3 regions of the Paenibacillus provencensis genome follow, and region 3 is predicted to be linked to each of the others. Evidence: riboswitches for the same ligand, from Rfam matches in the RefSeq annotation. Region 3 holds a riboswitch; each other region holds the start of a gene.
The links. A riboswitch is a leader RNA that binds a small molecule or an ion and turns the genes downstream of it on or off. The one in region 3 is predicted to bind cyclic di-AMP.
Positions count from the first base shown of each region.

Region 1: another riboswitch for cyclic di-AMP. It lies ahead of ACFQ3J_RS26455 (C40 family peptidase); the one in region 3 lies ahead of ACFQ3J_RS21200 (C40 family peptidase).
Region 2: another riboswitch for cyclic di-AMP. It lies ahead of ACFQ3J_RS25710 (ubiquitin-like domain-containing protein); the one in region 3 lies ahead of ACFQ3J_RS21200 (C40 family peptidase).

Region 1 is NZ_JBHTKX010000013.1:15,932-26,067, forward strand. Features, by position in the region: gene ACFQ3J_RS26435 (hypothetical protein) at 1-47, shown strand, start outside; gene ACFQ3J_RS26440 (4a-hydroxytetrahydrobiopterin dehydratase) at 287-583, shown strand; gene ACFQ3J_RS26445 (c-type cytochrome) at 679-1,041, opposite strand; gene ACFQ3J_RS26450 (GNAT family N-acetyltransferase) at 1,155-1,652, opposite strand; gene ACFQ3J_RS26455 (C40 family peptidase) at 1,879-2,346, opposite strand; cyclic di-AMP (ydaO/yuaA leader) riboswitch at 2,353-2,494, opposite strand; gene ACFQ3J_RS26460 (hypothetical protein) at 2,808-3,629, opposite strand; gene ACFQ3J_RS26465 (M1 family metallopeptidase) at 3,642-5,624, opposite strand; gene ACFQ3J_RS26470 (YwhD family protein) at 5,728-6,243, shown strand; gene ACFQ3J_RS26475 (transglycosylase domain-containing protein) at 6,375-8,432, opposite strand; gene ACFQ3J_RS26480 (Na+/H+ antiporter subunit A) at 8,583-10,136, shown strand, end outside.
Region 2 is NZ_JBHTKX010000011.1:10,468-20,603, forward strand. Features, by position in the region: gene ACFQ3J_RS25695 (AbrB/MazE/SpoVT family DNA-binding domain-containing protein) at 79-333, opposite strand; gene ACFQ3J_RS25700 (HD domain-containing protein) at 692-1,972, shown strand; gene ACFQ3J_RS25705 (TatD family hydrolase) at 2,012-2,779, shown strand; cyclic di-AMP (ydaO/yuaA leader) riboswitch at 3,010-3,257, shown strand; gene ACFQ3J_RS25710 (ubiquitin-like domain-containing protein) at 3,535-4,761, shown strand; gene rnmV (ribonuclease M5) at 4,930-5,475, shown strand; gene rsmA (16S rRNA (adenine(1518)-N(6)/adenine(1519)-N(6))-dimethyltransferase RsmA) at 5,480-6,367, shown strand; gene yabG (sporulation peptidase YabG) at 6,461-7,366, shown strand; gene veg (biofilm formation stimulator Veg) at 7,626-7,904, shown strand; gene ACFQ3J_RS25735 (small, acid-soluble spore protein, alpha/beta type) at 8,146-8,328, shown strand; gene ispE (4-(cytidine 5'-diphospho)-2-C-methyl-D-erythritol kinase) at 8,479-9,333, shown strand; gene purR (pur operon repressor) at 9,450-10,136, shown strand, end outside.
Region 3 is NZ_JBHTKX010000004.1:126,299-136,434, reverse strand. Features, by position in the region: gene ACFQ3J_RS21215 (spermine/spermidine synthase domain-containing protein) at 1-699, shown strand, start outside; gene ACFQ3J_RS21210 (DUF1259 domain-containing protein) at 3,223-3,438, opposite strand; gene ACFQ3J_RS21205 (copper-translocating P-type ATPase) at 3,609-5,657, opposite strand; cyclic di-AMP (ydaO/yuaA leader) riboswitch at 6,578-6,720, shown strand; gene ACFQ3J_RS21200 (C40 family peptidase) at 6,725-7,204, shown strand; gene ACFQ3J_RS21195 (transposase) at 7,308-7,604, shown strand; gene ACFQ3J_RS21190 (IS3 family transposase) at 7,613-8,494, shown strand; gene ACFQ3J_RS21185 (WD40/YVTN/BNR-like repeat-containing protein) at 9,513-10,136, shown strand, end outside.

The DNA.
Region 1 (10,136 bases), on a different contig from region 3:
ATATATTAATAGGCGAGGATGAACTGGATTTCGTAGCTCTGATTTAGGGCTTTTGGGGAGCTGGAATTAGGATCGCTTACATGATAAGATGGAACACGATAAGCCGTTTACCACTAGCAAACGGGTTCCTTATTGTAAGATATCAGTAAATATAGAGACAGAATTGCACCTAAGCTTGCTGATATGCTTAGCATTCTTTTACTGCATAGTGCAGTACCTGTATTTACGTGAGGCACCTGGTCTGCTGAATGTAAGTACGTCTTATCAAGGAGGTTGGATTGAAACGATGGTCTTTACACAAGAGGAAGTAGAAGCTCATCTTGATAAACTAGAGGGCTGGGAGTACGAAGAGGGTCGCTGGATTGTCCGCAAATTCACGTTCACCAGCTTCATGAAAGGGATTGCCTTTGTTGATGAAGTCGGATTAATTTCGGAGGCATTCAATCATCACCCTTTTATTACCATCGATCATAAAGTGGTGACGCTGCGGCTCACTTCATGGGATGATGGAGGAATAACCGCGATCGATATTAAAGAAGCACAACAATATAATGAAGCTTACGATAGAATGATGCAAAATTAAGTAACGATGAAAGTAACAAAACACGCCTGTAAGAGTGGGTTCTGATGACAGATACCAACTCTTTGCAGGCGTGTTTTATTTAAGGTTATACGGCTTTACTTCTTCTCGGACAGCCATAGAGCAAGGTTCGCAATCTCTTCTTCAGTAAGCTGACCTTCAAACGCCGGCATGCCGCCGCCTGTGCCTTCACTAATAATCTGGTACAGTTTATTGGCGTCATGTTTTGCACCAATGGTTTGCAGTGACGGTCCCATTCCGCCTTCCAGTTGATTACCGTGACAAGTAATACAGCTTGCCTTCGCCTTCTCCTCTGCAGCAGCAGCATCTAGAGTTACCTCAGGCATTGCCCGTGGCTGCTCTTCCTCAGTCACATGTTCTCTTCCTGGAACCGTAAACATTAACACGAGGGCAAAAGCGCAAGCGAAGAAAAATAACCCACTCATGATCCATTTCTTCATTCGTTGTGTCCTCCTACTATGTACAATCCTTCATTTATTATAAAGGATCATGAACTTGCTTCATAGTATTTTATGGTAAATATTTAAACAAAAGTTAGGAGAGACAATCATGTCTATTTAAGCTTTGCTCCTTCATACACCATACAGAAGAACAGCTTAGGGCCCTCCGGCGTAAGGCGCTCATAGGTATCATGAATGGCAAATCCTGCTTTTTCATAAGTGCGAATCGCTCTTTTATTCCAGGTTAGAACCTCAAGATCAATATCGTTCTGCGGGTTCCGGACTGCGGCTTCCTGTACAATCGAGTTGACAAAGGAAGTCCCCATTCCCTGTCCGCAAAGATCGGGTCTCATTCCGAGACCAAGCCGGGTCACACCGGTTAAAGGAAATAATTGAGCGAATCCGTATAACTCACCTGCATCATTTACAATAGATAAATACTGCGTGGCTCGAAGTTCAGGGTCGCCAAATTCAATCTCAAGCGCCTTCATCTGCTCCCAGGGCAGCCAGCCATATATGTTATAAGGAGGTTCGTACTGCCAAGTGCAGATCTCAGCTGCATGCTCTTCACTCATAGGAAGAGCATGAAAGGTAGTTCCTTTCTGCGTCATGTCATCGTCTCCTTTATAGATGTAGACTCCATATAGTTCAAGAACAACCCGAATCAATTTCATAAATCATTAAAAAGGTGAGTTTGATCTATATATACCCTTGATTTAAGCAGCTAAAGGTATTATCAAATTGATTCACCCTAATATAATATAAAAAGCCCGAAGATGGATTACTATTTAGTAATCAAATCTTCGGGCTATGAGGTTTGTTCCAGCACAGTGTTCCTTAATCTAATGCAGCTGTTTCGTATTCTTCCGTACTCATAATTCGTTTTGCACCAATGTAACGTTTTTCATAGTAGCTCTCGTCCAGCTTGCTGATAATAACTCCTTTAGAAGAGGAAGCATGTGCAAATTTACCTTCACCTACGAAGATGCCGACATGGGATACACCTTTTCCGCTTGTGTTAAAAAATACGAGGTCGCCAGGTCTCATTTCAGAACGGGATACAGACTTGCCCATTTTGTATTGAGATCCAGATTGATGAGGCAGATCGATGCCGAGTTTATCAAATACATACATGGTAAAACCAGAGCAATCAAATCCGTTTAAAGTAGTACCGCCATATTTATATTCGGTTCCTTTAGCGCTATCAATGACCTTGTCCATTTTGGAATCGGCGAATGCACTTCCTGTTCCGATGGAGAATGCAATAGCAAGACTCAGTGCTGCAGCAGTTAGTGACTTTTTCAAGAAAAAATAATCCCCTTCCAATGCCTGCGAGGTTAGCTTAAGGATTCGGTAGAAGGTTCCCCTATGATCACTTACGTTGCGAGATCAATTCACCCATAAAAGTGGTTCCCCCGCTTCCCAGATGCCAGGAATTTGGCTGTTTCTTAAGATGTGCATCTGTGAAAGTCGCTCACTCTTGTAAGACTATGTACTTAGTTAAATGGTAAAAGTTACAACAATTATTACAAAGTTGTTACTAGAAGTTCTGGGCCTATTGTAACAGAGGTTGTGTAAATTTGGCAATCGTTTTTTAGAGAAAATATTACAAAAAATAAGTCTCGCTCTAGGAGAAGAGCGAGACTTATAAAGTTTTTTGACGTTAGGTGCGATAAATAAACAGGCGGATTGACTTTATTTCTACGTTGAAAGCGTTATATTCGCGCTGGGTGCGGTTTTTGAAGAGAGGAGACAAGACAATAAATTTAGGCATCATCGCTTTTGGATTGCCAAATACTGAACTGGGAACTTATCTTCCATACATTTATGAGCGATCGTATTAGATGATAAGACTGCTGGAGAATCAGGGCTAAAAGTCCTGTCCAAATGAGCGATACGGCAGTGAAAGCACTGAACAGTATGAAGGCAAGTGCACTAAGTGTCAGGGCAACTCCAGTGACAGGAAGCGCATGGCGGATGCAGACCCATACTGCACTAAAGCCGCTTCGATTGCCTGTAAGTCCAAACTGTACATATAAGAGCAGCTGCTTGATAATGTAGGCGTAAATGATCCATAAGATAACGTAAGGAGCTGCCTGTAGAAGGATATTCTGGTTGTAGACCGCATTTAGGAGGAGTGGAAGCACCTTCGGGATGATCCAGTAGGCAGGCAGCAGCAGCAGTACAATCTCGATGATATAGAGCAGTGATGTCTTTTTCCAGTGCTTAAGGGTCCCGCGAAAGAAGGAGAAGCCCTTGGTGCTTTCATCTTCATGAAGACTGTGAAACAAGCCCGCCCGAATCAGCGGAGTGATGAGCATCCTTAAAATAAACATGAGGACAAGCAGCCAAACATAATCATGGACTGTGGAGCTGGTACTCAAGCTGATCTGCCCCTCTAACCAGAATAAGATCTGGCTAAGCTCATGTGGCGGGGGATTCGGGTAGCGCATTAGCAAAGGGATGACCGCAGAGGACACCATCTTATACAGAAGAACACCCCACAGCAGTTGGTACAGAAACAGGAATATAACGATTAGGAAATGACGCTTGACCAACTTAAAACCTTCGGAGAGATAAGATTTCATCCGCTATACACCTCACCATGACAGACTTCCGAGCAAGAGCTCCAATACTTTGGTAATACTAATGTTAAACCGGGTCTCCAATGCTTCATCCCCTTCAGCTTTTAAGTAGTTGTTCATATGCTTATTCTCAAGTGTAATGGAGTACTCTGGATCGACCATTGCCCAAACCAGAGGAGACTTATAAGTTAGGTTGTAGATGATCTCTCCACCTTTTCCGTCCCATTCCTTGCGGATCATATGCCCATCTTCAAAAGTGAATACGATAGGAATCTCTGAGTAATCCGCTGCATTCTTTGCAACTCTGATCGAGGAAATGTAGCTCGGCTCTTCGGGTGTTCCCTGTTCCTTGATGGAGATGGAATCTACAGAGAAATCAGCCATTTGGTTACCGTAAATATATTGGTCAAAATAAGTGTCCCAGGATCTGCGGGTAACCTGCTCCACCACCTTTTGGAATTGAGCGGTGGTCGGGTGCTTGAACCGATACTTGGCAGCATAGGTAGCCATAATCTGGTCCATCTTCTTGGTGCCAACCTGCTGTTCTATTCCGAGGAGGACCAGTTTGCCTCTTGTGTATACATTCTCTGCATAGTGATTATGAGAGTTAAACTTCCACGATTCCTGCGTAAGCGGTGCAGGTGAGCTCATCGAAGCAGATTGCAGCGGAAGGTTGGGGGTTAGTCCATACTCCTGCTCCATGAGGCGATCTTCTGCATAGGAAGTGAATGCTTCATCCAGCCATGCTTCTTCAAATTCGTTGCTCGCGATCATGCCATAGAAGTATTGATGACCAATCTCGTGAATGACCGTTCTCTCTAGTTCATAACCAGGGGAGGTGTCATTCGCGCCAAAAGCAGTAATCAGAGTCGGATACTCCATTCCTCCCGCACCGTTCGCTTCGATAGGCGGAACAACGATGGACAGGGTAGAATAAGGGTATCTGCCATACCATTCGCTATAATTGGACAGTGCAGACTTAGCTGCGTAAAAGTATCGATCCTTCAGATCGGCATGAGCCGGATCAAGATACAGCTTGATGCGTACTCCTGGAACATTGGGTGAGGAGAATGGCTCCTCAGCTACGATAAAATTCGGTGAAGCAGCCCAGGCAAAATCATGGACATCATCGGCATAGAACTGGTAAATTCTCTGGCCATCCTGCTTAGTATAAGGCCTGGTCGGGAATCCGGTAGCAGCCACGATATAATCCTCAGGGACCTTTATCCGCACACTGTAAATTCCAAAGTCTGAATAAAATTCTGAGTTTCCATGATACTGGTGGAGGTTCCATCCTTCCGTTGTTCGATTTCGTCTGCCTACAGGTTCATAGACACTTATTTTAGGAAACCACTGACCTGCCATGACAAATTCATCTGCTGTACCCATCCGAGCAAAAATTTTAGGGAGCTCCACTTCAAATGCTATGTTTAATGTGATGCTTTCGCCCCCTTTGACAGGCTTGGGCAGACGAACCTTCACAAGGCTGCGGTCGTTCATATTACCATCGTCCGGCTGGACATACTGGATGCGATGCAATAAGGATAATCCTTCTGTCGTTTTGATCTCGGTAAGCTTCATGGAGCCATAGCCATCCTTCGGCATAGCATCACCTCGAAGCTTTCCGCCGGACTCCTTCATAAAGGTTGTCTGATCGGATGAGAAAGCATTAGGATATAGATGAAAATATAATTCATTTACGGTTTTGGTTCCCGGATGAGTCCAGGTCATGATGGAGGTACCTTTTAAGGTGTTCTCTTCGGTCAGCTGCACATCAATGTGATATTCGACAATGCGGTCGCTCAGTACCTCAGCTCGAGGAGTTTGGACGCTTTCCTGTACCGGTGCAGGTGCTGGAGCAGCCCCAGGCTTGGCCGTATTTGGTACGAGAGCAGGTAGAGCATCCGGTGAGCCGTTTAGACTGAGTAGTAGTGTGCCGCCTAGGACACAAACAGCAATAATAGAAGATAGAATAACTTTCGCGCGAACTGGGGTCATACATTATATACCTCCCGTTGACAAGCATCTAAGGCATATATATGTTTGCAATGGGACAAATATTAGTTAAAATATTGGTATCAACTTTTGGAGGCCATAATCAATGGAACAAAACGGACAAAGTGGACAAAGCGGCAAGAAACAAATTGCCTTGAATATTGTAAGCAGCAAGAGCAAGCATAAGGGATTCGGTGCAGGATCCATTGATCTGAACAACGTATCTCCTGTCATTATTGATGCTGGAGAGGCAAAGATCGATATTGGTGCGATGCATGCGAAGAGCAAAGTGGAGCGGGGAATCAAATTCTCTGCGGATAAGACAGCTGTGCCGAACGGCCGCCAGGTATGGCTAGTATGGGTGGCAGTGGACCGTACTCCGGAAGGGCAGCTGTATGCAGGCGCAACTGCATGCGAAATGTGGATTGATACGGAAGCGAGACGAGGCTGGAAGATTCTTGCGGATCATGTTAACAAGATGGATTATGCAATGAAGCGTCGGATCATGCTGGATGAGATGGGAGCCGAAGAGAAAGCAGCATTGAAGAAGCTGCTTATGGCTCATAATGAGGACTGGTGGAATGCTTCTCCGGAAGAACTGAAGCAAGCGCTGGATAGCTGATATTGTCGTTCACACAAAAGAAAAGAGCCGCAGAGCTGTAGATCATCAGCTCTGCGGCTCTTTTGTTGTTATATATACCTTTGCCACAGGCACGGAGTCAACTCAGAACGTATGAAGCCTGGGTTCAAAGGTTATTTGGTCCACCAATTTTTAAAGTGATCCCACCAAGAATTATCACGTTCTCTCTCGATATCCTGCTCAGTTGAGTCTTGTTCTGGCTCAGCATAATGCTCAGTACAATATTCCGTCGGCTCCGTGCCGCGAAGGAATACTTCGAGCCTGCGATTTTCACAATAATTACCGGCAAGCTTGCCCGTTGTAGGATCGATATATACACTGGCCACTCCTTCTGGCACAGGAAATACTTTTGGAGGCACATTCTCAAGCGCCTTCTCTGTGTATTCTGCGAAGATAGGAGCAGCCCTGCGGCTCTCTGTAGTCGTAATCTCTTTCCCTTCATCGTAGCCAACCCACACGGCTGTTGCTAATTCAGGCGTATATCCAACCATCCAGGCATCTGAGCTCGTGGTCCCTGTCTTGCCCGCGACAGGCCTTGCGAGCTTGTTAGCTACCCGGTGAGCTGTGCCTCCCGTATCAAATACGCTCTCCAGCAGGTTGGTCATCACATACGCCGATGCCGGATCAACGACCTGTTCGGGAACCTGGTCCGGAACTTTATAGACGATTCGATCAGCTGCATCGGTAATTTTAAGCACGGCGACAGGTGCATTTCGCTGTCCTTCATTGGCAAGCACGCTGTATGCCGAAGCCATTTCAAACACGCTCACAGGCGAGGTGCCGAGGGCAAGCGAAGGTACTCCGCTGAGCGAGCTGGTTATCCCTAATTTATGGGCCATGGCGATGACAGGCTCATATCCGATTTGCATCAGTGTACTTACTGCATAAATATTATCTGAAACGGCAATGGCCCTGCGCATATCAATCCATCCGAGATATTTCTCGCCGAAATTGCTGGGCTCATAGGTCTTCCGGTTATTATCGTAGTGAAACACGGTTGGCTTGCTCTCGAATAGAGAAACACTAGTCAGCTGCTTCGATTCAATGGCCGTTAGATACATGATCGGTTTGAAGGAGGATGCCGGCTGGCGATTACCGGCCAGCGCATGATTATACTGACTGGTCAGATAATTGGTGCCGCCTACCATTGCCTTCACATGCCCATCACGCGGATCAATGGAGACAAGACCCACTTGAAGTTTGCTCTCCGGGTCCATAATGCTGGCCACCGTTTCTTCAGCCGCTTTTTGCATTCGCATATCAAGGGTCGAGTAAATATTAAGTCCTCCGTGATCCAGGCGCGAGGAATCAATGCCCAGCTCATTAATCACCACATTACGGATATAATCACGGAAATATGGTGCCTCTTCATTTGTTTTCCGTTCACTTTGCGGCTTGATCTCCAGCATTTCATTATATGCCTTGTCAGCCTCGGCCTGTGTAATATTTCCAGTATCAACCATAGCACTGAGAACAATCTTCTGCCGATCCTTTGCTTTCTTCATATTATTATACGGCGAGTAATAAGTGGGTCCTTTGGGAACACCGGCGAGAAGTGCACTTTCTGCGAGCGTAAGATCTGTAGCCGACTTGCCAAAATACAGCTGAGATGCCGCTTCGATTCCATATGCCCCGTGACCATAGTAAATTTCATTAAGATACATTTGAAGAATTTCGTCTTTTGTAAAATTCATTTCAAGCTGGGCTGTATAGACAGCCTCTTTTATTTTTCGCGACCAGGTCTTCTCATGCGTGAGATACAGATTTCTGGCAAGCTGCTGTGTCAGCGTACTTGCGCCTTGTGCCATGCTCATTTCCTTGATGTTCACGAGTATGGCTCTTCCCACGCCGACAATGTCAAAGCCGTGGTGCTCATAGAATTTGCGGTCCTCGACTGCAATTGTAGCCTCTTTAAGCTCAGGAGCGATTTGATCCAGCTTCACAGGAGTCGAATCCTTCCCGCTGGAGGAGAATGTGGCGATGACCTCGCCGTTGATATCAAACAGCCTTGAATTTCGGTCATTATCTGCGAGAGGGAGGCTCGTAGCGTATAGATAAATGACAAGCACTGTAGTTAGCACAATGCCCGTGAGCGCCAGGATGCCTAGTACTTTCAGAACCTTTATGGTGCGGCTTGTCTTCTTTTTCGCTGATTCTTTAGATTCTGACAAATGGAGCCCTCCCTTCATTCCAAAAATAACCTCATGTACCAGTATGGGACTAGGTCCTATTCATTATTCATAGCTATAAAGATTCTGTGCATAGCAGATACGGGTAAAGGTTAACATAAACTCTAATTCGTGCTACTAGGGGGTGTACTTGTGTATCTGCTTCATATTTCTATTCTTCTTCCCATTGCAGCAGGGATTGGGATTGCATTTATGAAAGGTTTGTCACACCGTTTTCACCTGGGATGGGCGGTTCTGATCGTACCGTTGATTCTGTTTGCCTATTTTCTGAGCATGATTCCTGATGTGCGGGATTACTCCTTATTCTATGAATCCATTCCGTGGATTCCATCCCTTGGCATTTATTTTACAGTCTATTTAGATGGATTAAGTCTATTGCTGTCACTGCTCATTACAGGGATAGGCACTCTGGTTGTTCTATACTCTGTCTACTATATGGAACGTGGTCAGGCATTGCATCGGTTCTATTTGTATCTGCTCCTGTTTATGGGAGCTATGCTTGGAGTCGTGCTCTCAGACAACATGATGGTGCTATACGGTTTTTGGGAGCTGACGAGTATTGCCTCTTTCCTCTTGATTGCATTTCATCACAGTAAGGAAGAGTCGATCCGCGGTGCACAGAAGTCGTTTCTTGTAACGGTCTTCGGCGGATTTGCGATGCTGACAGGGTTCATTATGCTGTATTTGATCAGCGGCTCATACAGCATAAGAGAAACGATTGAGTCTATCTCCTATATAGACGATCATTCACTCTTTATCCCTGCGCTTATTCTGATTCTGATCGGTGCCTTTACTAAATCCGCACAGTTCCCATTTCATATTTGGCTGCCGGACGCGATGGAAGCGCCGACGCCAGTGAGTGCATACTTGCATTCAGCCACTATGGTCAAAGCAGGTATTTATATTGTCGCCCGGTATACACCGGTCTTCGGCGGAGAGGCCGTATGGTTCTGGCTTGTCTCCCTTACAGGAATCCTAACGATGGCTTACGGTTCGCTAATTGCAATCAAGAAGACGGATCTCAAAGCCATTCTAGCGTATTCAACCATATCCCAGCTTGGGCTCATCATGTCATTGTTCGGGTTGGGCTCGGCAGCTCTATACTTTGGATACGGGTCGGAATCCTTATTATATACAACAGCAACAACGGCAGGCATATTACATTTGTTCAACCATGCGCTGTTCAAGGGATCGCTATTTATGATGGCAGGGATTGTGGACCATGAGACAGGCACCCGGGATATTAGAAAGCTTGGCGGACTTATGGCAGTCATGCCGGTGACCTTCTCGATTGCTCTGATCGGCACATTCTCTATGGCAGGTCTGCCGCCATTCAACGGATTCGTTAGTAAGGAGATGTTCTTTAAGGCAACGCTTGAAATTACAGAGCTGAATATATTCAATCTCGAAGCCTGGGGATTAATATTTCCCATCCTCGCCTGGATTGCCAGCGTGATGACCTTTATATATTCCCTGGTTATCGTGTTTCGGACATTCCTTGGGACGAACAAAACCGAAATTCCTGTACATAAGCTTCATGAAGCGCCTATAGGAATGTTAATTCCACCCGTTGTTCTTGCACTTATGGTGCTGATTACAGGGGTATATCCGGATCTGTTATCTGGTGGGCTGATTGAACCGGCTATGGCTTCTGTTCTGTCTCCGCTGCTGGCTGAAGGAGAACGT
Region 2 (10,136 bases), on a different contig from region 3:
TCTATATTAAAGGAATCGTTAATGATTACTGATTGAAGGTATGCTTTTCTCTACCAAATTGATTATAACCTATTCTACTTAATTTGTCACCGGTGCTGGAATTTCAGAAATACATTCGTGACAAACAATTTTACCTTTGAAGTACGTTACGTTTTCAGCGTTGCCGCAGAAAATACAAGCAGGCTCATATTTCTTAAGCATGATGCGCTCACCGTCTACGTAAATTTCAAGTGCATCTTTTTCACCAATACCGAGTGTACGGCGCAATTCGATAGGTATAACAACCCGGCCCAGTTCATCAACTTTTCTTACAATACCTGTAGATTTCATCATTTTATACTAACTCCTCTCGCCATCGCTTATTACTGTCATGATTCGACATTATTTTATGTTTTATGCTAATCATCATACCAACCATTCCCAAATCAGTCAACATTAAAAATAAAGAATTGCATTAACATTGTATGAAGAAATAGAATGAGTACTGGTATTAACGATGATTTTCTAGTACCTATCTATTATTATAACGCGTGTCGATTTGGAAATCAAAACCGCAGCACTATTCGACAAATTATGTCGTATAATGTCGAAATAATCAAGTAAGATGCAAGGATAAAGTCGAATTCCTACTTTAGTTGCACACAATTGAATTTTGTTATAAGAATTTAGTTGAAAAAGGAGCTGATAATCGATGGAGCAAAAGCTTAACGAAGAGAAAGTATTTAAAGACCCCGTTCATAACTATGTGCATGTTCAGGATCCGATTATATGGCAGCTTATTAATACCCCGGAATTTCAGCGTCTTCGCCGAATTAGACAACTGGGCACTACATATTTGACTTTTCACGGAGCAGAACACAGCCGCTTTTCTCATTCTTTAGGTGTGTATGAAATTACAAGGAAGATCATATCTCAGTTTGAACGGAATGAATATCCCGATTGGCCGAAGGAAGAGAAATTGGTCGCTCTATGCGCAGCTTTATTGCATGACGTTGGACACGGTCCTTTTTCTCATTCGATTGAAGAGGCTTTTGATATGGATCATGAAGAGTGGACCTGTAAAATCATACTGGGAGATACCGAAGTGGGCCGGATACTAAATACAGTAGGTCCTGATTTCGCCCAAAAGGTCGCTTCTGTCATTGCCAAGACGTATGATAAGCCTATCGTTGTCAACCTGGTTTCAAGTCCGCTCGATGCAGATCGAATGGATTACTTGCTGCGAGATGCCTATTATACTGGAGTGAATTATGGAACAATTGACCTTGATCGGATACTCCGTATGCTGCGCCCTTACCAGGGGAGAGTTGTCGTTAAAGATTCAGGAATGCATGCAGTTGAGGATTATCTAATGTCGAGATATCAGATGTATTGGCAGGTATATTTCCACCCGGTAACTCGAAGTTCTGAAATTGTTCTGCGTCAAATCTTTAGAAGAGCTAAGGAGCTGGTAACAGAAGGCTACACATTCGGCTTCATGCTTAGACCGCTCCTTCATTTGATTAAGGGGGATATATCGGTCAAAGATTATCTTCGTATTGATGAATCCACGATTCAAGCTGCTTTTAATGAATGGACTGATGAGAAGGACCCGATTCTAAGTGAACTTTGTACCCGGTTCTTGGACCGTAAGCTCTATAAATATGTTGAAGTGGATTATATCGAGCAGAAGGATATCAAGCAGATTGAAGATGCATTTCTCAAGGCAGGCTTGAATCCAACCTATGATCTTGAAATTGATTTTCCTACGGATCTGCCGTATGATGTGTTCCGACCTGATATTGCGGGGAGCAAGAGACAGATCATTATTCTAGACAAGCAGGAAAGACAAAGAGATATATCCGAGGTTTCAGAAATTGTACGCTCCATAAGCGGCATGCAAAAAGGAAATTATCATCTCTACTTCCCTCATGAGAAGCTGATGAATGCATTGCCCAAGCTCCCTCCGGAAATTGCAGGAATGTTTAAATAATGTGAGACAAGATACAGCCCTTGAAAGGAGTAAGATTATATGATGTTATTCGACACACATACACATTTGGATGCCCCTGAGTTCGACGCTGACCGCGAGGAAGTGATTCAGCGCGCTGTCGAAAAGGGGGTTACCCGCATGATTAATATAGGATTTAACCGGGAAACGATACCTTCTACGATGAAACTTGCCGAAACCTATGATTTTATCTATGCGGCAGTAGGCTGGCATCCTGTCGATGCCATCACGATGAAGGATGGAGATCTGGAATGGATTGCATCATTATGTAAACACGAGAAGGTCGTTGCGATCGGTGAAATCGGTCTGGATTATCATTGGGATACTTCTCCCAAGGAAGTTCAGCATGAGGTGTTGCGCCAACAAATTGGACTGGCTAGAGAGATCGCCATGCCGATTGTCATTCATAACCGAGATGCGCATGAAGATATTATTCGAATCCTACGTGAAGAGAAAGCACATGAAGTGGGCGGAGTGATGCATTCCTTCTCAGGAAGCTGGGAAACAGCAAAAATGGCGCTGGATATGGGTTTTCATATCTCCTTCGGAGGGCCGATTACGTTCAAGAATGCAAAGCAGCCCAAGGAAGTGCTAGCAAAAGTACCCCTTGACCGGCTCTTGATCGAAACGGATTCGCCATACCTGACACCACATCCATTCCGCGGCAAGAGAAATGAGTCTGCTCATGTGGCCCTGGTGGCAGAAATGGCAGCAGAGCTGAAGGGCATTTCTGTGGAGGAATTAGCAGAGATTACGACCGCAAATGCACTGGAACGATTTGGTATTTGATAAAATAGAGAGAAAAACAGGTGAAAAAGTGAGTAAAACGGAGCGATTAAACTTTTTGTAAGAGTTTTCCGCTGATTATTACAAATTTTTAACCAATTATTTAGAAAAACATAGTTGAATACTGCTTTACAACATGCATCGAAACAGGATATCATCGTTTCAGTGAATTGTTGATTGTTGGTAAAGTCCATTTTACATTCATTTGATTTACCACTTTGAATTCACTTCATGAGTCATTCTCGCTGAATCTTTTGTATTAAACAAAGAACGGGGGAACCGATATAGTGGTCTGCTGCTAGGCAGAAGATTTAAAATTAAGAGAGTTGTCTCTCTTCATGGACCACTGTATTTGATTTCAACATTTGAGTCTTGGGGTGAACGTAAAGGACAGCTGCCATGAGCAGCCTGGATCTGACGCGAGGGCGACTCTTACGCCCGAACCCGACAGCTAACCCCGTAAGCGTATTGAAGAGGCAAAACTCGTGCATGATGTTTCCGATATTCTCATTTGGACTTATCGGAGCCACGAAAGAGTTCCTCTTAAACTCTTTTTTGGCTTCTTTGCTTTAGGAGAATAAAAGTTACATTGTCGTCATACTGTTGGTTAACAGGAGGTGACATCATGCTGCGAAGAGTGGCACATGATGCAGAATCGGACGGGAGTTTCTCCGGTTTTGTAGACAAATCGGTATAGTCGCGTCAAATACAATCATGCAATACTCTTGACGGCGGGACTATGAAGGAGGACGGAGGAAGTGGGAAATTTCCAACTAGAGGAGACCCATGAGTCACCATCATCCAGCAAGTCTTTCGCGTTGCGATGGAAGCATGAGAATCTGCGTCAGATCACACTAGTCGCAATCTTCTCAATCGCACTGTTAGTCATGATCTCACTCATTGTGTATGGTCAGGGAGGCAAGGAAATTTCAATCGTCGTGGACGGCAAGGCTCAAACCTTGGAAACGCGTGAAGGAATGCTTAGTGAAGTGCTGGATGAGCATTCAATCGCAGTCAGTCCGCATGACGAAGTCTCGATGTCTTTGAGTGATGAGATTGAAGATGGGGATCGAGTAACTATTAACCGGGCTGTAGCGATTAACGTAACGGCAGACGGTGAGACAGAGCAAATTTATACGACACAAGATACAGTTAAGGAAGCACTTGCTGCACATAGCATCGAAGTATCAGAAGATGATAAAGTATATCCCGCTGCTGACACTGCGGTGAAGGCGGATCTTAATATTCGAGTAGTCCGGGTGACCAAGCAAACAGCAACACAGGAAGCTTCCATTCCGTTCAAGGTGATCAAAACGGCTGACCCAAGCTTGTACAAGGGCGATAACCGGGTCATTCAGAGCGGCAAGGAAGGTGTAATCGTTCAGACGATCGAGAAGACCTTCCAGGATGGCGAATTGGTGTCCAAGAAAATGACGGGCAAGAAGGTTGAATCCAACCGTGTTGACAAAGTCATTGCCGTAGGAACGAAGAAGAAGCCTGAACCTGTTCAGGAGACCGTAGTTGCCGCTGCAAGCACGACTGAATCCACAGCTGCAGCTAAATCTTCTAATGCTTCCTCTTCGAAATCATCAGCAAGCCTTGCTGATAAAGTGAAGAAGGTATCTGCTTCCAGTGACAGCGAATCCGTCACGAAGGACGGAGTTACGTTTAAGGCCAAAAAAGTACTAAGCAATGTATCTATGACGGCTTATTCCTCTGAACAAGAGGGTATTGGTACGAAGACGGCTTCCGGCACGCGTGTACAGGAAGGACGTACTATCGCAGTTGACCCTGATGTGATCCCTCTTGGATGGTGGGTATACATTGAAGGCGTAGGATTCCGTCGTGCTGAAGATACAGGCGGCGCAATTAAGGGCAACAAAATTGATGTGTATTATGACAGCTTAGAGCAGGCTATCCATTTTGGCCGTAAAAAAGGTAAAACAGTATACGTTATCGGTCCGGTGAAGCCGGAACTGAATTAAAATATATTTTACAATCACGTCCCTGATGTTATAGTATTAACAACAAGATTAGGTGATGCTATATAAGGTGAACGAAAGTTTAGACAGCAAGTCTATCGTTTGCCCCTTAACATGCAGAAGAGGAGCTTTTCCTCTTCTCTTTTTGTTTAGAAAGGAAGTCATGTGGTCATGATTAAAGAAATCATTGTCGTTGAAGGCAGAGATGATACCGTAGCCATCAAGCGTGCAGTGGATGCAGATACGATTGAAACCGGCGGTTCCGCTATAAACAGCCGAATACTTAAAAAAATCGAGCTTGCCCAGCAAAGAAGGGGTGTTATCGTCTTTACGGACCCCGATCATGCAGGCGAGCGAATTCGCAAGATTATATCAAACAAGATTCCTGGCGTGAAGCATGCGTTCATTAAGGAGCAGGATGCGACCCGCAAAGGCGATATTGGTGTAGAGAATGCATCTCCCGACTCAATACGGGCAGCACTGTCCAAGGTGCATACAACCTATGATGGTGCAGAGCCGCTTATAGACTGGCAAGATCTGATCGAAGCTGGACTTATCGTCCATAAGGACGCTGCGAATCGGCGTATGATGCTGGGCAACATTCTGGGTATAGGATATTGTAATGGCAAGCAGCTGCATAAGCGGCTGACGATGTTCCAGATTAGCCGTGAGGAATTTGTACGAGCACTAGAGCAAATAGAACGTGAGGGATCGTGAGAACGTGAAAAATATAGATGAGATTGCAACGCCAAGACGAACGAAAGAGATCATTGCAAGACACGGGTTTTCTTTCAAAAAAAGCCTGGGACAAAATTTTCTGATCGACCAAAATATTCTTCATAAAATTGTGGATGCAGCTGATCTCAATGAACATAAGGGGGCACTTGAGATTGGACCGGGAATCGGTGCACTGACAGAGAAGCTTGCACAGCGTGCAGGGAAGGTGACGGCGGTTGAGATTGACCAACGCTTGATTCCGATCCTTACAGAAGTGCTGGAACCTTACTCTAATATATATGTACATCATGGAGATGTTCTTAAAACAGATCTTCCTGAATTGTTTGCTGAAAATTTCGCGGGTATGGATAAGGTCAGCGTTGTTGCTAATTTGCCTTACTATGTAACGACACCTATATTGATGAGGCTTCTCGAGGAGAAGCTGCCGCTCGACAGCATTGTTGTCATGATTCAGAAGGAAGTTGCAGAACGAATGGCTGCTTCCCCGGGAACGAAGGATTATGGGACGCTCAGCATCGCGGTTCAATATTACAGTGAGCCTGAACTGGTATGCATCGTACCCCACACGGTATTTATTCCGCAGCCTAATGTTGAATCCGCAGTCATCAAGTTAAAGGTAAGAGAGAAGCCTCCCGTTGAAGTGAAGGATGAGAAGTTTTTCTTTGAAGTTATCCATGCTTCATTTGCACAGAGACGGAAGACAATTGCTAATAATCTAAAGAGTCGTTTCTTTACAAAAGAAAACAGAGACCAGCTGGAGCCCATGCTGGAGGCGGCTGGGATTGAACCTACGAGACGAGGGGAGACACTCAGTATTGAGGAGTATGCTCGTTTAAGCGATGTCTTGCTGGAAGCCGGAATAAGGCTCTAACAAGCTTATCACTCGTGTTTCCGGAAATTAAGAAAAAGAGATGAACCAAAGCCCTGCCTCGCCCATAACATAGGGTTAGAGGTGATAACGTTGATGAATATAGGAGACTTGGTCGTTCGGAAATCGTATGGGGGAGATATCACGTTCCGAGTGGAGGGCCTCAAGGAGAATAAAGCATACATTAAAGGGACCGAATTCAGGCTCTTTGCGGATTCTCCTCTGAATGATCTGATCAGAGTGCCATATGAGCCAGAGACGAACAAAACCAGGCTGGCACATATTAAAGCAAATGAATCTTACTCGCTATTGCAGAAGCATCGTCTGGAGCAAGCACAGCGTAACCAGGCGGGGTTGGTTGATGAGTGGAACAAGAACACACAGACAGAGTCTCCTTCTTTTTTTGAAATGCCTGGCAAGGTGCTCCATTTGGATGGAGACCCCAATTATCTTAAGAAAAGTATGGCATTGTATGACAGACTACGTGTACCTGCCGAAGGACATTATGTACATGAAGCTTCAATGGCGGATACGTTATATCGGCTCTTGCCACGCTCACGCCCTGATATTGTTGTCATTACAGGCCATGATGGGGTATTAAAGGGCAGACAGCCCTATGATCTGTATAACATCAATCATTATAAGAACTCATCCAACTTCATTGCAGCCGTCCAGGTAGCCAGACAATATGAGTGGCATTTGGATGCGCTGACGATCGTTGCAGGTGCATGTCAGTCTCATTTCGAAGCACTGATTCGTGCAGGAGCAAATTTCGCCAGCAGCCCTAGCAGGGTATTAATACATGCGCTTGATCCCGTGTATGTGGCAGCGAAGGCGGCGTTTACCTCGGTGAAGGATACCATTAACATAAATGATATCATCCATCACACCATTAGCGGCAGTGAAGGTGTCGGTGGACTTGAGTCCAGAGGGAGCTATCGGATTGGATTACCGCCCCTTCAGGATCTGTCCACCCTTAAGGTCTCGCCAGCGGCTATCTAAAGCTTACTGAAGAAGTATATATAGCATATAGACTCCTTAATTTGAAGGGGTCTTTTTTTGCTTCGTTTAACAAGGGTTAATCGTGTTAAAAATCAGTGAGCTAGAAGCAAATGGGATTGGAAAAGCGTTGTGCTATGTTAAAGCGATAATTTTGCTAAAATATTCGTTGACAACTCAATTTTGATGCTGATATAATTGATCATTTGACAAACTCTGAAAGTCCTTGTATAATGGACAAGGAAAGAGGTGGTCGTTAGCCATGGCTAAAAATTCGCTATTGGATATCAAACGCAGTCTCGACGCTCATGTTGGCCAGAAGATTCTACTTCGTGCAAACGGTGGACGCCGCAAGACAATTGAGCGTACTGGTGTATTGGAAGAAACGTACCCTTCTGTTTTTATTGTGAAGCTAGATCAAGAACAGCAAACGTTTAAACGGGTGTCTTACAGTTACGCCGATATATTGACTGAAACAGTACAGGTTTCAGTATATGATCCTGAGCAAGTGATCAGCGAAATATCGTACAACGAAGTGTAAGCTTGATTTCAAGGCGGCTCTCGTCCATTTATGGACGGGGCCGTTTTTTTTTATTGCGCAAGTGAGAGGATTAGCTTCCAGCTCCGTCTTATTAAGTGTGAGAGAGCTGGTGCGTGCTTAAGGAGGGCGTATAAGCATAGGCTTAACAAACGTTTATCCACTGCGAATATTGTTAACCCGCATGAGGCATAATAACGATCGAAACATGAAATTATGAGTCCCCTAATAAGGAGGAAGCCTTATGAGCCGCAGAAGACGCAGTGTAATGTCAGAAGAGCTCAAGTATGAGCTGGCCAAGGACCTGGGCTTTTATGATACCGTTCAACAAGAAGGATGGGGCGGGATAAAAGCCAAGGATGCAGGCAATATGGTGAAGAGGGCTATACAGCTTGCAGAGCAGGCAGCACGCAAAGGTCAAGAATAACGAAGAAGGGCCCCCTGAATACAACAGGGGGCTTTTATATATTTTAAAAGAATGAAGCAATTGTGCAGGTAAAAATATGACTTGACAGCCCGCTTTTGATATAATATGTTAAGTTGTCTTGAGGGAATAGCTGAGGGTGGGTGAGTCGCCTTGAAAATTTATGAAAAAGCTCCTGCGAAAATTAATTTGATGTTGGATGTATTACATAAAAGAAGCGATGGTTATCATGAAGTAGAAATGATTATGACCATGGTTGATCTTGCTGATCGGATTGAAATGTCAGAAATCAAGCGGGATACAATCATGATATCAAGTCAGGCGGGATATATCCCCCTGGATGAGAAGAACTTGGCCTTCCAGGCTGCCAAGCTGGTGAAGGATAGATACGATGTCAAGAAAGGTGTATACATTCACCTGGATAAGAAGATTCCCGTCGCAGCCGGTCTTGCAGGCGGCAGCAGTGACGCTGCGGCAACCCTGAGAGGTTTAAACAAGCTGTGGGGTCTTGGTATATCTGATGAAGAGCTGAGGCTCCTGGGTGCGGAGCTCGGCTCGGATGTACCTTTTTGTATAACAGGAGGAACAGCACTAGCTACAGGAAGAGGAGAGAAGCTTCATCAGCTTCCGAATCCACCGCAATGCTGGGTAGTGCTGGCGAAGCCGCCGATTAACGTATCTACAGCAGAGGTATATGGTCGTGTACGCAGCGATCAGATTGAGAGACATCCATCCGCCAAAAGAATGGAAGATGCGATTCGCAATCAGTCTTTTGCAGGGGTTTGTAAGGAACTGGGTAATGTATTAGAGGATGTGACCTTGCAGCTGCATCCAGAAGTAGGCCAATTGAAGGAAGCCATGATTAAGCTCGGAGCTGACGGAGTTCTCATGTCTGGAAGTGGACCTACCGTCTTCGGTCTTGTATCGAAAGAATCGAAGGTGCCGAGGATTTATAATGGCCTGCGAGGATTTTGCAAAGAAGTGTATGCAGTAAGATTACTGACATAAACTTTGTTTTTTCCATTTATAGTATAAAAACAAATTGATTGTTGTACAAATACGTACAAAAATGATATATTGAATTATAAACATTCGGATTTGGAGATAGATCGTGAGGAATCGACGTGAAGAAATTAAAACGAAGCGCTCGTTTAGTAGAAATGACACAATATTTGCTTTCGAGACCACATACACTGATTCCCTTAACGACTTTTGCAGAGCGTTATGGTGCGGCGAAATCTTCGATCAGCGAAGACCTTGCCATTATCAAAGAAGTATTTGAGGATGAAGGAATGGGGGACCTGCAGACACTCGCTGGCGCAGCGGGCGGGGTAAAGTTTATGCCCAAGATGTCCTACGAACGTTCTTTATCCTTCATACAGAATATATGTGAATTACTCGAACAGCCGGATCGGATTCTACCTGGCGGATATTTGTACATGTCTGATCTGCTTGGTCAGCCCGCTACCACGAACGAGATCGGCAAGATTATGGCTACGGCATTTGCAGGACGAAACATTGATGTCGTGATGACTGTAGAGACCAAGGGAATTCCGCTTGCTTATGCGGTAGGCTCACAGCTCAATCTTCCTGTAGTCCTAGTTAGACGAGATCATCAAGTGACAGAAGGCTCAGCTGTTAGTATCAATTACGTATCCGGCTCTCACAAGAGTCTGCACACGATGTCCCTGTCTAGAAGGGCACTCCCAGAGAAGTCTCGCGTACTCATCGTCGATGATTTTATGAAGGCGGGAGGAACAGTGCAAGGTATGATCGACTTATTGGGCGAGTTCAATGCGGAAGTGGCAGGA
Region 3 (10,136 bases):
GATTATTTAAAAAAGGATAATCTTGATCTTTTATCTAATCAGGATGACAAGCCTTTTTTCTATCAAAAATCGAAGGGAGTTCCTAATTCTTTGCTCTGGTTACTTGCGTGTGTATTTGTCATTAGTTTATTATTTATTCGAAAAAAACGCTTACCTTATGGAAGCATAGTTTATATTTCTGGTATAGGGATCGGTTTTATGATCATTGAAACCACGCTTATTCAAAGACTCATCCTACCGTTAGGCCATCCAATATACGCATTTGTACTTGTACTAAGTGTATTGTTAGTCAGCGGGGGAATAGGAAGTATGGTTTCTTCTCACTGGTCATCCAGTCGCTCTAGGCGATTTTCACCTCTATTGTGGGTAGCTGTTCTAACGATTGGCCTTAATCTTTTGATTTCTTGGTACCAAAAAGAAATGATTTATTTACCGCTTCTAATCCGGTTAATGTTAGGAGTAATTGTTTTAGTTCCGCTTGGTTTTTTTATGGGTATGCCGTTCCCGTTCGGACTCTCATTGCTTTCTAAACGACAAGTATCTATAAGCTGGGCAATTAATGGCTTGATGACGATTGCGGGTTCCCTTCTCGCAGTTTTAATTTCTATAAACCTAGGGTTCACGGCTACGTTAGTAATTGGTGCGTCTGTATATGGCCTGTTGTATTTATTTCAGCCTCGTTTAAACATGGAAGGGTAAATGAAGTGCCCGCTTAAGTTATTATGTTTAAACTAGCCCCAAATATGGACAATTTGATTAGTGACATGTATCTTGATGTAACCATACGTTGAGGTGAAACCCTTTTTAGGAGGGGGTGGCTAGTGAATTATTTTCAACCATGCATATGATATATCCATCAGTGTCTTCAGTACGTCAGGAAATGATGTCTAAGCAAATGAATTAAATGATGAATATGATGAGGGATCATGTAATGATCACCAATGAAATTAAACGAACAGTAGATATCATAAACGAAAGATGCAGGATATTTAACTGTAAATAACGATATATTTCACATTTTTACATTTTACCTGCAAAGTTTAGATACATTTCTAGCGATTTCTGGTTTATGGTCAAACCAAGATGATCAGAAAGTTTCGTTACTTTGCTTATATTCCTTTTAATTTTAACTCCATGAGAAATCAAAGAAAGAGACCGTCTAAATAGCTGCTTTCATACCCAGTTTTATACACACCAATACGTACTTCACTAAAGGAGGATGTATGATGAGTGAGGTAGTTGGGGAGCGAATGCTGGAGGAGAATTGGTGCAATGTTAGCCTTATTTATTTTGCTTGTTACTGTTATCATTGCTGGGACATTTAGCTGATAAAAGTACGTACACCACAGGGGAGCACAATCAATTCTTATAAGGAACACGGTTAAAGAAAAATAAATTATAAAGTAATTCGAGTGAACATTTTTAAATATGGTCCATATAATAGTATGGTGAAGTTAAAGACTGAGGAGAGGACTGTGTAAACATGAATAGCACAAATCAGATAAAACAAAAGCAATTGGTTTGTATTGCAGTAATATTTCTTTTAATTGCAAATGGTTTACGTATTTATAAAGCCTATTTGATTCAATCTGGGGTTGGTAGGCTATAGTTGTAAGGAAAATAAATTTCTCTGAGGTGAATTTGTAATAATGTAATTACTATGGTTAAATAGTTTAATTAAGTTAATGAGTTATCTAGTTCACCACGTAACAAGAGGAAAATACAAAAAAAATTATGAAATAGTAAAGTACAGTATTTTTTTGATGGCTGGCTCATCAATGTAAGAAAATGAGATCATCATTATAAAATGACTCCCATCATACCCTCCCATGATTCCTTCTGTCAATCCACCAGTACAGTCATTAGACCACTGATATTCCGGTAATAACTTCTACTAAGGCACCGATTAAAATTGAAATCATACCTAAGTGGGAACAACTTATGGAAGCTGTAGCATAAACAATCAACTTTTACAAATCACGGGGATAACATGTTCGGCTAATGCCTATTGAATTGTCGGTAAATGTTTAATTTCACCTTAGAAGAAAGTTAACTATCTTCGATATAAAAAGAAATGATAGAGTAATTTCCAAAAGTTCGCGAATTCTTTTACTGTACCATATCCCAGTTTCTTAATCGTTTCTTCCAGCCACATGCAAACAAGGGTATACAAAATGTATATGTCAACACCAGATAGAAGATAATGAAAATACAGCTAATCGCTGTAACAGAGACGTGCGCAGCAAAACAAAAATTGCTTAATTTTCAGTCTTACTCTCAGTAAAAATGGACAGTGGGTTCACATTTTCTTTCACGTCGTGGATATATACATAATATAAACTTATCTTGGTAATTCTGTTCAGTTCTATCTAGGAGTATACATAATGGTAGTAGAAATAAATTGATATCTCTTAGGACTGCAGCCGATCAATTTTACAGTATGGATCTAACGATTGGTTTGTCCATTGGTGGAATGGATATGTCCGTTTCTTGTGTGTCCTGGTGATAATGTACCGGTGGATGATCAATGGCAGGAAGGGCTGCTGAGTCCATGTTAACTTGGGAGAATTAAGAGAGAAAAGCGCAGGGTCAAGAGCACCGCCGCGGCAACTTGGCAGAGGTATTAGAAGAAACAATCTCGACTTTTGTTATTACTTCCTCATGTGCACTTGGCATCTTGTTAATGGTGGCGAGCATCTGGAACAACCCATAAGTTCAACGCCGTTATACTTGACAAGACCGGTACGTTTAAAAAGTAAATTCCAAGCTTACCGATGTTGATTCGGAAGGTGATGAGATGACACTTTTTTGGAGCAACAAATTGCAGAAAAAATTGTTGAATACAGGAAAAAATATAGAGTTGCCTGGTACAGATTAATTTGAAGCTATTCCGGGTTTTGGAATCGAAGTCATTAACTTCTTAATATGATGGATCGAAATCACATTGATGGGTTTCTAAAAAAACTAACGTAAATTGGACATAATCACCCAATTTCTTTAGCAAAATTCTATCGTCTGAACTTATACCGGACAGTTTGAAGCTCGGAATTTTTAAAAAAGAAGCCAATTCGGAGTTGTAAACCGGAAGCCAATCTTTTGCGGTTAATACCCTCGTTGATACTCTAGGAACATGTAACTATTCGTGTTTAAGATAGGTCGATGCTTCTGCAATTTTCTTTGCAAAAGACAATGGCTCTTAAATTGAAGCGTAATGTGCATACATTAAATGTGGGTATCAAATAACCAATGATTATGGAGCGAAGTTATGATAATTCCGGCTCTTTGCAAATACCATGTGAAAGGATATACTTCTTCTTGTAACAACGCAGCCTCTCCTAAATTTAATGCTTTACCATCATTATCTAATGATTCAAAGGACCACTTGGAATGTAAAGACAATCCTGAATGACTTTGTCGTCCCAATATCTCTCTGAACATTCTTGCGATCTTTCTCAACCAAACAGACACCGTTCATAATGTTTAATTCGCCGCCTAAGATATTTGCTTATTGGCTGACAGTGACATTTACCATGAAATGAAATTAAGCCCAAAGCAAAAAGAGGATCATTTGAGCCTCCTTTTGCAGTTAGTGTTTGTTTTACACAGCGTTATCCCTTAAGAAGTTTGGCGTTAATTGCTACGACAATAGTACTCAGTGACATCAGTATAGCCCCAATCGCTGGGTCTAGGACAATTCCGACGCCATATAATAGACCGGCAGCAAGTGGAATAGCAATAATATTATAACCACTGGCCCACCAAAGATTTTGTATCATTTTATTGTAAGCTTTCCTGGATAAGTTAAGAATCGAAACGACATCATTAGGATCACTTCTTACCAGTACAATATCTGCTGTCTCAATAGCGACATCAGTTCCGGCGCCAATAGCAATACCTAAATCCGCTTTTGCTAATGCTGGAGCATCATTCACGCCATCCCCTGTCATGGCAACCATATAACCTTCATTTTGAATTTCCGTAATTTTATGAGCCTTTTGATGTGGGAGTACTTCTGCATATATCTCATCTAATTGCAAGTTTTCGCCAACCCATTTGGCGACTTTTTTATTATCCCCCGTCAACATCATTGATTTAATTCCTAACAATTTTAAACTTTCTACAGCGTCCTTTGCGCTCTCCCTGACTTTATCGGCCAGGGCAATTAGACCAGCATATTGGTTATCAACAACGGCAAAGATAACCGTTTTTCCTTGCGAAGACAATTTATTATACTCCTTAATAGGATAATCTACTTTTTGATCCTCCATAAAGCCAGGGCTAACAACCAAAACATACTTACCCTTAACATTTCCCTTAAGTCCTTTCCCTATCAGTGCTTCAAAAGATTCTGGTTCAAATATTTTTATTTCACGGTTTTTCACTTCTTCCACTACACCCTTAGAAATAGGATGTTCAGATTGAGCTTCTAGGGAGCCCACAAGAGTAAGAATTTCAGTCTCTGTATATCCCGAGGCAGGTAAAATATCGGTTATTCCAAATCTACCTTGAGTTAGTGTTCCTGTTTTATCAAATACGACAGCGTTCAATTTTCGAGCTTCTTCAAAGGCAGTGCGGTTACGTATCAATAACCCTTTTTTCGCTGCTATTGCGGTGGTAGTAGATACAACAAGAGGTACAGCTAAACCCAAAGCATGTGGGCACGCAATAATCATGACAGTTACCATTCGCTGTATTGCGAAATTAAAACTGTAACCTAATGAGAGCCACACGAGTAAGGTTGTTAACCCAGCACCTAAAGCGACATAAAACAACCATTTTGCTGCACGATCTGACAAATTTTGAGTTTTAGATTTAGATTCCTGGGCTTCCTTAACCAGCGAAATAACTTGGGATAGGTAACCCTTTTCGCCGCTATTAGTTACGGTTACAGTTAATGCTCCTTCACCGTTAATAGCTCCTCCAATAAGTCTATCTCCAGGATTTTTGATAACAGGGACAGATTCTCCTGTAAGCATGGATTCATCAAGCGATGATTGTCCTTTGACAACGATACCATCTACTGGAATTCGTTCCCCGGGTTTTATCAAAATTTTCTGATCTGGGCGTAACTCCGACACGCGTACTTCCTTGATGATTCCATCAACAGTAATAAGATGTGCTTCAGAGGGTATTAGTTTCACTAATTCCTCAAGCGCATTAGATGCACCTAAAATAGATTTCATTTCTAGCCAATGACCGAGCAACATTATAACAATAAGAGTTGCTAGTTCCCAAAAGAAATCTACATTAGTCAACCCGATGACGATTAATGAACTGTATACGTAAGCTACAACGATAGCTAGCGAAATTAACGTCATCATTCCTGGGTTCTTTTGTTTTAGTTCCCGATATGCACCAACTAGAAAAGGCCTACCTCCATAAAAGAAGACAAAGGAAGACAGTAGAAACAGCAGGACAGTGTCATATGGGAAACGCCAATTTACACCAATTGACATCTGAATCATGGGCGATAAAGCTATGATAGGAATGGTGATAATTAGTGAAATACAAAAGCGTCTCTTAAAATCATCTACATGATGACCGGCATGCTTATCCCCACTATGATGGTGCTCGGCACCATGCTTCTCACTTTCGTGCCCTTGCGTATGATTGTTCAGTGATTGATGTTTCACGCTTTTTTTGGGGTCATTATACATTGAATTCACCTCGTCATAGGATCTTTAGTGTGAAGTAATAGATAAGAAAGTAGGACTACATCACGTAGTATTTTTACCCATTAAGACTAAATTAAACATGTACAATGTATTTAGTTTAGATTTTTATTTGCATTCTTTTCACGAGGATACAATAAAGGAATTTTATAGGAGATGGAAAGATGCGATAAAATGCAAACTAATTTTAACTAAAATTATGTAATTTGTGTTCAATAACAAGACCAATATCTTATATTTTTATTAAGCTTTCTTCACAAATTCTACATAAATTTGGGTTATATAATATTCAATCCTACAAAAGGTTTCAAGTCCTAGTAAAGCAATGAGAAGATTTGGTTTCCGGATATTTTAAAACAGTTTGAAAGGTGATGATTGACACTAAAACATAAATCTTGGATTTTGTTCATGAACAATACCAAAATGTATTTGAAGAATACTGACCTTGTATGGTGGATCGATGGCAGGCATGCAAGGTAAACGAATAGCGTTTATGCACGAGAGACCGTGCCGATATTTATTATGAAGTATGTGCAGATGTGGTGAGGCTTGTTGAGGTAAAAACAAACTGAATAATCAACAATGTAATCTTTCTAAAATGAATGGAGGTTTGTATTGTTGAATGCACCTTTCCTTCCTTTATAGTAGAGTGAGTTAACTGATTCTGCATTTTGTAATCTGTCTCTTAGAGTTTTTTCATGGAAATTGAAATTAAATTAGTTACAAAATTGTTATTTATATATAATCAACAACTATAAAAAGAATGTGGAATTTTTCATTTCATTTTTCTAGATATTGCAGCGATTTGAATGAAAATTGTCATGAAATGAAATAAAAGATGGATTTGAAGGATGTGATTGACAACATATACGAAAATGTACTACATTATGTAGGGTTACAAAAAATTAATTTTTTTGCCTAGTTTCATTTTTGAAAACGGGGGATTCATTCTGAGTGAATTATTCTTGACTGGAAAGGATAAAGGGACCTTCTACCGAACTCTTAACTAACTCTTAACTAACTCCGTAGGCATCCGAAGGGAGAATATGTGTTTGAAGAAATTCATGATATCGTTAATTGGTTCTGCTTTAATTTTATCTGCCGGTGCGACCAATGCATTTGCTGATGATCAATCCAAATTGCGTTCAGAAGTAAGTCAAGTTGTAGGTACCCAGTACAAGTGGGGGGGGACTTCAGTTTCAAGTGGATTTGATTGTTCGGGATTTATATTATACATTTTTGATAAATTCAATTTGAATCTGCCTCGTACCTCAAATGCCCAAGCAAAAACTGGTACCCCGGTATCAAAGAATAATCTAAAACCTGGTGACTTGGTATTCTTTAATACAAGTGGTGCTGGTATATCACATGCGGGGATATATATCGGGAGTGGGCAATTTGCTCATTCTTCCAGCAGTAAAGGTGTAAGAATTAGTAGACTAACTGAGAAATATTACAAGGATCGATACGTTACAGCAAGACGTACCATCTCTAAACAAAGTTATACAAAAATGGTCAGTGTATTGCACTAATACGATTTGTAATTAAACAAGCCCAGGTAATTATGATATGATCCCCTCATAGTAGACAGAAAAAAGCAAGCACATTACTCTGTCTATTATGGGGGGATTTATTATGGGGGAAATTAGAAAAACGTATGATATAGCGTTCAAGAAAAAAGCGGTGGATTTATACTTGAAAGATGGCATGGGCTACAAAACGGTTGCAAAAGAGCTAGGAATCGATCACTCTTTGGTACGCCGTTGGGTGGAGCATTTTAAAATTGAAGGAATAACAGGGCTTAAAGAAAAATGTGGATTAGCAAAAGGTCCTGGTAAAGGTAGACCACGAACAAGAACTGAAGATCCTGAGACTAAAATAAAACGGCTTGAAGCTGAAAATGAATTGCTAAAAAAGCTCTTAAAGATGTGAAAGGTGGAATGGATTTAGTACCTTGTAACAAAAAGTTTGCTGTGATTGAGGAGTTGACCAAAAACGGATATAGCGTCCTCCTTCTTTGTCGACTCGCTCAAGTCTCGAGGAGTGGATATTACCGATGGATAAAAAGGCAAAAGTTCACCTCACCTAAGCAACTTGAGAATAGACAGATTAAAAAGAAGATAGCGGAATGCTATAAAGAGGTACGAGGAATTTACGGATATCGACGGGTCAGAGTATGGATTAAAAAGAAATACGGACTACGAGTAAATCACAAACGAATCCAACGATTGATGAACGGGATGGGGATTCAAGCGGTCGTCCGCAAGAAAAAACTTTATTATGGGAAACGAGAAGCCTATGTGATCTCGAGTAATCTTCTAAACAGAGAATTTAGAGCTTCAAAACCAAATGAGAAATGGGTCACCGACATTACCTATTTAATATTCAACGGGCAGAGACTATACTTATCAGCTATTAAAGACTTGTATAACAACGAAATTATCTCCTATCAGATCAGTCGAAGAAATGATCTCAAGCTTGTGATGGATACCCTCACAAAGGCAAGAAAAAAACAAAAAGTTGAAGGAATTCTCCTACATAGTGACCAAGGGTTCCAGTATACCTCTCGCCAATATAACCAACGTCTTAAAAGATACGGGATGATTGCCAGTATGTCGAGAAAAGGGAATTGTTGGGATAACGCATGTATGGAGAACTTTTTTAGTCATTTTAAATCGGAGTGTTTTAATCTATACACTTTTCGTACTAGTAAGGAAGTAGAGCATGCCGTCCAACGGTACATCCATTTCTACAACCACCAACGTTTTCAACAGAAACTAAACAACCTAAGCCCGTATGAATATCGGACTCAGGTTGCTTAATGATGCTTTTAAATTACTGTCTACTTGACAGGGGTCAGTTCATTACGGGTTTGTTTTTTACTATCTATTCTAGCTTTAGATATTTTTTAACAAAGTCTTTGTTAAAGAGGATGTATCATCAATAAAAATTATGCATTTGGACAACAACAGAAATATCAAAATCAAAAATTGACTAGTCCTAACAATTAGACTACAATTTGTAGTGTAATTGTTGTTAAAATATTGAATTCATTAAACTCCCCTCTGCTTTTAAACACTACATGCTTTTTTAGTTTAAAGGAAGGCACCCAGTCATTCTCCTAGTTACAACCGTTGTGGGTATAGAGTTGCACGTTACCATTTGGAATAAAACTATTCTATTACCATACAGATAATACCCAATTAGCTTTAGGTTTCTGAAATTAAAAGAATCAGCATTGTAGGTAAGGTTCTATGAGCTGTTTGTGTATTAATAGAGCCACCCTCACTAAGGCCACTATCTTGAAACTGAACACCTGCAACAGATCATTAAACAAAATGTAGATATAATCCGTTTAGTTTCTACGAACAAACCTTATTTAATAGGCTTAAACGCCATTAGTGCAGCGATTCGTTGGTAGTTCTATGACATTTACTGAATAAGAATGAGACTAGTAAGTATCTCTAATACTATTAAGCATGACTTATAGTTCTATCGCAGATATTATGATCGAACAAATTATAATAAGCGGCATTGGTAAATGGAATAATCTAAATCATGTTGTTGGTATGTTAAAGGATAACCGAAATTGAAATCGATAACTCAAGAAAATATGAACAATTTATTCGCATTGTGGCACCAGTTTTTATACCCGACCCGACTCGTTAAGTGGAAGCAGATTCTAAATCTAATTTGAAGATTCTTAAAGTTAGAACCTCTCATTTTGAAATTCTTCATAGACTTTTTATTAAATACTTTGTGAGAAAGTGATCATAAAATCTACACTTATACTGATTATAATAGAATATTATTTAATAATAAGTTAGGAGACTGATTATTATGAATAAAAGTTTAGAAGAAAAAGGGAAAGGAAATTCTTCAGGGATAGGCACTTTATTTTCTGTTGTTATGATTGTTTTGATTGGTTTTGCTGTATGGGGAAATGTGAAAAAGCCAAATGATACAACGATTGATACACTGAATGCGGACTCTAATACGCATCCACACATATTTAGCTACTCACCTGGTAATGAAACGGTCTGGGTAGGCACTCATACAGGTGTTTATGAACTTAATAACGATAAGTTTCAAAGGACACTTTTTGAACTTCGTTCAAATGATATTATGGGCTTGGAAATTGATCCACGTAATCCCAAAAGGATCTTTGTATCCGGTCATGGTTTTGTGAAAAGGTCAGTAGATGGCGGGAAGACATGGCAGGTTATAGAAAACGGACTACCAAACCTAGCAAAACCTGATGAACCTGATGCCCATTATTTAACGATGGATCCGGACGACTCCAATCATTTATTTGTAATGTTAGCAGGTGAAGGTGAAAACCTTTATGAAACAAAGGACGGCGGAAATACATGGCGGAGTATAACGAGTTTACCAGCTGGTGCGTATTCCATCTCAATGATTTCAGGTGCTCCATCATCAATTTTGGCTGCAACCGAAGCGGGG